3 regions of the Kitasatospora sp. NPDC001095 genome follow, and region 2 is predicted to be linked to each of the others. Evidence: riboswitches for the same ligand, from Rfam matches in the RefSeq annotation. Region 2 holds a riboswitch; each other region holds the start of a gene.

Region 1 (2,253 bases), on a different contig from region 2:
GGCTGGGCCTGGGAGATGTCCGAGCCGATCCGGGTGCCGGCCCCGGCCTGCGCCTGCGAGGTGCGCGGCAGCGACACCCCGGCCTGGTTGAACGCCCAGACCATCAGGCCGGAGCAGTCGAAGGAGCCCGGGCCGGTGGCGCCCCAGACGTACGGGCTGCCGACCTTGGACGCGGCGTACGAGAGGGCGGCGGCACCGCGCGAGCTGCCCGCGGCCACCTTCACCGGAGCGGCGGTCGAGCCGGTCGCCAGGTTGCCGCGGCTGTTGTCGCGCGAGGCGCGGTCGGCCTGCTGCTGCTGCGCCTGGGCGGCGTCGGCCTTGGCCTTGGCGTCGGCCGCGGCCTTCTCCTCGGCCTGGCGCAGCGCCTGGCGGTCCTGCTCGGTCAGGGTGTTGAGCAGGTCCTGGGCCGCCTTCAGCTTGCCCTGGACCTCGTCCTTGGAGGCCTTCAGCTGCTGGGTGGTCGACTCCAGCTCGGCGAGCTTGCCCTGGGCCTCGTTGCGGTCCTGGTCGAGCTTGCGCTGCTGCTCCTGGAGCTCCTTCAGCTGCCCCTTCTGGGTGCTGCCGGCCTGGTTCAGCGTGCCGGCCTGGCTGAGGAAGTTGTCCGGGCTGGAGGAGAACATCAGCTGGACGGTCGGGGATATGCCCCCGTTGCGGTACTGCTCGCCGGCGATCTCGGCGAGGCCGCCCTGGAGCTCGGTGACCTGGGCCTGCTGACGGGCCACCTGGTCCTGCAGGCCGGAGACCTGCTTCTCCAGCTCCTGCTGCTTGGCCTGGGCGGCGTTGTAGTTCTCGGTCGCGACCTCGGCCTGCTCGTTGAGCTGGTCGACCTGCCCCTTGACCTGTTCCTTGGTCGGCTGCGGGTCCGCGTGGGCACCCTGCGCGGAGAGGACGACGGCCGCCGCGGCGACACCCGTCAGGATCGAGACGCGGGCGCGACCGGCGGGCTTGGGACGACGATGGGACGCCACGAAGGCGGACTCCTTCTTCCTACGTCCGCCTACCGGGTGAGCTGACGGGTTCGGGCCGGAAGCATGCCCTACGACGCCTCACGGCCGTTCCACCGGCCGACCTGGCGCCGATTCACCCCGGAGGAACATGGTTCCCCGGCTCCGCTCCGCAGCGCCCCCGAACACTGGGCTCCCCTGTCGGGCAGTCGCTTCGACCTGCCCCGCTGCCTCGCGAACTCGGCGGTAACCACCGCCGCCACCCTGGCTGGGCGATCGACAGTGCGGTGGTTCGGAGCATGACCCTAGTAACTGAACCGTGATCCGTTCAAATCCTTGTCAGAAAAAAGGCAGAAGATTACCCAAGTTCTTTTGTGAAAATGACCGATGGTGACCACTGGCACACACAAGGCTGATCGGTTCTCAGCATGTGGTCGCGAAAGGGCGGGAAAGCCGAACGCCACCCCCAAGGGAGGGTGGCGCTTTTCACAGGCCCTCGAGGGAGCCCGGCGGGCGTGTCGGACCGTCAGACCCGGCGGATGGTGTTGATCGGCATCGCGTCGGCCTTCATCACCTTCACCACGTCACCGGTGTGCGGCGCGTGGACCACCATGCCGTTGCCGATGTACATCCCGACGTGGTGCATGTCGGAGCCGTAGATCACCAGGTCGCCGGGCTGGGCCTGGTCCAGCGAGGGCACCCGGGTGCCGTAGTGGCCCTGCTCCTGCGAGGTGCGCGGCAGCGAGACGCCCGCCTGCCCGTACGACCAGACCATCAGGCCCGAGCAGTCGAAGGTGGTCGAGCCGGTGGCGCCCCACACGTACGGCGAGCCCTGCTTGCTCATCGCCTTGGCCATCGCCACGGCCGCGTAGCCGCTGGCCGGCGGCAGGCTGCCGAGGTCGACTCGCTCGCTGCCGCGCGAGGCGCGGTCGTCCTGCGCCTGCTGGGCCTTCAGCGCGGCGCGGTCGGCGGCGCCGAGCGAGTTCAGCAGGTCCTGGGCGGCCTTCAGCTTGGTGTTGACGTCCGCCTTGGCCTGATTGAGGTCCTTGGTGGTGGTGTCCAGCGAGGCGAGCACGGCGGCCGCCTCGGCCTTCTCCTGGTCCAGCCGGCGCTGCTGTTCCAGCAGCCCCTTGAGCGCCTCGGCCTGGCTGGTGCTGGCCTGCTGGACGGTCGAGGCCTTCTCCAGGTAGCCGGACGGGTCGGAGGAGAGCATCAGCTGGACGGACGGGTCGATGCCGCCGGAGCGGTACTGATCCCCCGCCACCTCGGCCAGGCCACCCTGGAGCTGGGTCATCTGCTCCTGGCTGCG
Region 2 (2,253 bases):
GAAACGGCAGTGGCCGGCCCGGCCGCACGAGGAGTCCTCGTACGGCCGGGCCGGCCTGGGCGTGTCCCGCGCCCATGTCCGCCGTGCGGCGATCACCCGGTCGAGCGGTCACCCGACATGACCATCCCGGAGGATCGTTTCGCCCCGCAGCGACGGTGGTTCCGGAAACCCTCGGAGCTCAGCCGTGGGTCAGAGCGCGACGCCGTGCGCGCGCAGGTAGGCGACCGGGTTGATGTCCGAGCCGTACTCCGAGCCGTTGCGGACCTCGAAGTGCAGGTGCGGGCCGGTCACGTTGCCAGTGGCACCGGACAGGCCGATCTGCTGGCCGACGGTGACGGCCTGACCGATCCTCACGCCGATCGAGGAGAGGTGCGCGTACTCGGCGTAGTGGCCGTCGGCGAGCTTGATCTCGACCTCGTTGCCGTAGGCGCCGCCGTTGCCGGCCTTGACCACGACACCGTTGGCGATGGCGCGCAGCGGGGTGCCGGTGGAGGCGACGAAGTCCTGGCCGGTGTGGTGGCCGGAGGCCCACATCGAGCCGGCCACACCGTAGGCGGTGCCGAGCCTCGGGTTGGCCAGCGGGGCGACGAAGCCGGAGGTGGCGGCGGCGACCGGAGTGGCGGTCACGGCCTGGGCCGGGGTGGCGACCTGCAGCTGGGTCTGCAGCTGCGTGGCCGGCTTGGCGGCCTCGGTCCGCACCTGGACCCGGTCCTGCGCCTTGGCGGCCTGGGTCGCGGGAGCGACCGACTCGGCCGGGGCGGCGGCCTTCGCCGGAGCGGAGTCGGCCGACGGCGCGACGGCGTGGCCCGGCAGCGCGAGCCGCTGGCCCGCGAAGATCAGGTTCGGGTCGGCACCGACGACCGAGCGGTTCTGCTCGTACAGCGCGTGCCAGCCGCCCTCGACGTTCTTGACCTCGGCGATCTTGGACAGGGTGTCACCGCTGACGACGCGGTAGCTCTCCTGCACTGCCTGGGCGGCCGGAGCAGCGGCCGACTCGGCGCGGGCGGAGGCGGCGGCCTGCGCGACCGGGGCGGCCGGAGCGGTGTGGGCCTGGGCGCTCATCGCGGTGACGAGCGGGAGGGCGAAGGAGACGCCGGTGACGGCGGTGGCGATGCCGATGCGGGCGGCGCGGGGCAGGGCGATACGACGAGCCTGAGCAGGCATGGAAGTTTCCTCTCCGACGCCTGCGAGGTGAGCTGTCGGGTTCGGGCTGGAGTTGCCCGGCCGCATGCGCGGCTTCACCCCTAGCCGGTCCTGGACGCCCGCGCCCTGAGGCGCGAACTCCGGTCCGGCGACTTACCTGTGGGTCCCCCGCTCCTGCCGTACAGAGTTCGTTTCGAACCACCGGGCAGCGGCAGGACTCGGCGTTCCACCCGGCGGATCCGTCCGGACTGGCCGGGCGGTCGCTGAACTAAAACCCATCCGTTCGGGTGAAGCAATGTCGATCTTTGAAAGCGCAACCATTCCCCCTTCCCCGGTGACCCTCCGCAGGCCGGAGCACACGTTCCGTACACAATCCATTCACCCCCCGCCACTGATCCACGACCCTGCGCCGAGATCCGCGACGCTGCGCAGCCGCCCACTCACACCCCGCCCACCGTCAACACACCCACCGGTGACCCTTGTCACGTGCGCCCCGGCAGCGCAGGATTCGCCCGTGGCCACCTCAGAGGCCGGCACCCTGCGCCTGAGCACCGCGCAGGGCCGCTGGGTACTACTGGCGACGGTGCTCGGCTCCAGCATGGCGATGCTCGACGGCACCGTGGTGAACGTCGCCCTGCCCCGGATCGGCGCCGACCTCGGCGCCTCCCTCGCGTCCCTGCAATGGACCCTGAACGCCTATCTGCTCACCCTGGCGGGCCTGATCCTGCTCGGCGGCGCGCTGGGCGACCGGTACGGACGGCGCAAGGTCTTCCTGATCGGCGTGGTCTGGTTCGCCATCGCCTCCGCCGCCTGCGCCGCCGCACCGAACATCCACGTGCTGATCGCCGCCCGCGCCGTCCAGGGCATCGGCGGGGCACTGCTCACCCCCGGCTCGCTCGCCATGCTCCAGGCCGTCTTCCACCCTGACGACCGCTCGGCGGCGGTCGGCCTCTGGTCCGGCCTGGGCGGGGTGTCGGCGGCGGTCGGCCCGTTCCTAGGCGGCTGGCTGGTGGACGGCCCCGGCTGGCGCTGGATCTTCCTGCTGAACCTGCCGCTCGCCGCCGCCGTGATCGCCGTCGCCACCCGGTCGGTGCCGGAGAGCCGGGACAA
Region 3 (2,253 bases), on a different contig from region 2:
CAGCTACCGCAACCTGGCGCGGCTGACCGCGCTGGGCCGGCCGATGCCGGACGAGTTGGCCGGGGACTTCGGGAGGTTCGAGGAGGCGGCGGTGGACGCGGCGCTCGACCTGTTCGGCGCCTGGACGGTGCCGGGGCTGCCGCGGCTGCTGGTGACGGAGTTCCCGGAGCTGGCGCCGGAGCCGGGCCCGGAGGAGATCGACGCGTACCTGGCGCAGCTGCCCGTCGAGGAGTGAGGCGCGGCGCGGGAGGCCCCGGTCCAGGGCCCTCCCGCGGGTGCGTCGGTGGGCGTGCGTCAGGGGTTGAGGCCGCGCTGCTGGAGCCAGGGCTCCGGGTCGACCGGGGCGCCGCCGCCGGGGCGGACCTCCATGTGCAGGTGGGGGCCGGTGACGTTGCCGGTCGCGCCGACCTTGCCGATCTGCTGGCCGGTGGCGACGTTGCCGGAGCCCTTGGTGATCGAGGAGAGGTGGCAGTACCAGATCTCGGTGCCGTCGGGCAGGGTCTCGACGATCCGGTAGCCGTACGAGCCGGCCCAGCCGGCCGAGGTGATGGTGCCCTGGCCGAGCGCGTGGACGGGGGTGCCGGTGTCGGCGGCGAAGTCCAGGCCGGTGTGCAGGTTGGCCCAGTAGCGGGCGCTCTGGCCGTAGTGGGCGGAGAGCCGGTAGTCGTTCACCGGGAGGGTGAGGGCGGCGGCCTTGGCCCGCTCGGCCTCCTCTGCGGCGCGCTTGGCCTCGGCCTCCTTGGCGGCGGCCTTGGCTTCCGCCTCCTGGGCGGCCTGCAGCCGGGCGGTCTCCTCGGCGGCGGTGCGCTGGCTGTCGGCCTGGTGCTGGATGCGGGCGGCGAGCGCGAGGCCGGGGTCGGCGGAGAGGGCGACCGGGGTCTCGTCCGGGACCTCGACGGCGGGGGCGGCGGCCGGGGTCGCCGAGGCGAAGCCGGTGGCGCCCAGCGTGGCGGCGACGGCGGTGACGCCGAGCAGCGGGGAGGCCCCGCGGGTCTGACGCGGCATCCGGTGGCGGTTGGTGTCGGCCTCCGCGGCGAACGCCTCCGGGCCGAAGGCCTCGGGGCCGTCCGGGCCGGGGTGGTCGAGGAGCTGGGTACCGGCTGCGGGGCCGGCCGGGTGTGCCGGGGTGTGCGTCGACGCCACGGAGGCGCGCTCCTTTCCTTCCTTCGCGCCTACCGGGTTAGCTGACGGGTTCGGAGCAGGAAGGTCTCCTACGGCCGGGCCGGAGCCCCGCCGATTCACCCCAAGGAACGTGGTTCCCCGGCTCCCTGACCTGCCCGGGGGCGGGTCGGCGGGATTAGGCGACGGCGCACGGTGCCGTCTGGGTACGGCGTTGACAACCGCGCTGCGTTATCAAACGTTAATCCTAGGAGGCTCTGATTCCAAGCCATCCGTTTCGGGCCGCCCGATCCCAGGTGAACGGACGTCAACGAACGACCCCTCACGCACGGCCCCATCTGAGTACCCCTACTCATGTGCGGCCCGGCCGGGCGGCCGCATCCTGACGCCATGAGCGCACCGATGCAGACCCGCACCACGGCCGCGTACCACATCCAGGCCGTCCTCTCCTTCGCCCTGTCGGGCATCGCCCTCGCCGCCGGGATCGCCTACTTGCCGGTCGGCGGGTGGACCCGGGCCTTCCTCGGGATCGGCCTCCTCTACACCGTCACCTCCGCGTTCACGCTGGCGAAGGTGGTCCGGGACCGGCAGGAGTCCAACGAGATGGTCACCCGGGTGGACCAGGCCCGGCTGGAGAAGCTGCTCAGCGAGCACGACCCGTTCAAGGTGGAAGGGGTCTGACCGCACCCGTCCGACCGCGCCCCTTCCCCCCGGCCCGCCGACCGCTTGACGGCTAAGGCTATTAGCCTTAGCTTTATGGCTATCGGCAGTACCGCCGATGCCCAGCACCCGCGGCCCGAGGAGGACCCCGTGAACGGCACCATCACTCCGAGCACCCAGTACCTGAGCGTTCCCGGCGGCCGGATCGCCTTCGACGACACCCGGCAGGGCGACGGCACCCCCGTCGTCCTGCTCCCGGGCATGCTCGACAGCCGGGCCGCGTACCGGCACCTGCGCCCGCTGCTGGTCGCCGCCGGCCACCGCGTCGTCACCATGGACCTGCGGGGCTTCGGCGAATCCTCGATCAGCTGGGACGACTACAGCCCGGCCGCCATCGCCGACGACGTCCTCGCCCTGCTCGACCACCTCGGCATCGAGCGCGCCGTCCTCGCCGGCAACTCGTACACCGGGGCG

Evidence for each region. Region 2 has a riboswitch for cyclic di-AMP ahead of ACWDBB_RS29165 (M23 family metallopeptidase). Riboswitches for the same ligand answer to the same signal wherever they lie in the genome.
Region 1: linked by a shared signal. The riboswitch ahead of ACWDBB_RS19220 (NlpC/P60 family protein) and the one ahead of ACWDBB_RS29165 (M23 family metallopeptidase) in region 2 are both predicted to bind cyclic di-AMP.
Region 3: linked by a shared signal. The riboswitch ahead of ACWDBB_RS03860 (M23 family metallopeptidase) and the one ahead of ACWDBB_RS29165 (M23 family metallopeptidase) in region 2 are both predicted to bind cyclic di-AMP.

The regions. Positions count from the first base shown of each region.
Region 1 is NZ_JBSFKQ010000021.1:37,330-39,582, forward strand. It holds gene ACWDBB_RS19220 (NlpC/P60 family protein) at 1-968, opposite strand, end outside; cyclic di-AMP (ydaO/yuaA leader) riboswitch at 979-1,132, opposite strand; gene ACWDBB_RS19225 (NlpC/P60 family protein) at 1,471-2,253, opposite strand, start outside.
Region 2 is NZ_JBSFKQ010000048.1:21,062-23,314, forward strand. It holds gene ACWDBB_RS29165 (M23 family metallopeptidase) at 190-1,164, opposite strand; cyclic di-AMP (ydaO/yuaA leader) riboswitch at 1,167-1,304, opposite strand; gene ACWDBB_RS29170 (MFS transporter) at 1,658-2,253, shown strand, end outside.
Region 3 is NZ_JBSFKQ010000002.1:419,504-421,756, reverse strand. It holds gene ACWDBB_RS03865 (hypothetical protein) at 1-235, shown strand, start outside; gene ACWDBB_RS03860 (M23 family metallopeptidase) at 295-1,143, opposite strand; cyclic di-AMP (ydaO/yuaA leader) riboswitch at 1,156-1,314, opposite strand; gene ACWDBB_RS03855 (YiaA/YiaB family inner membrane protein) at 1,510-1,800, shown strand; gene ACWDBB_RS03850 (alpha/beta fold hydrolase) at 1,876-2,253, shown strand, end outside.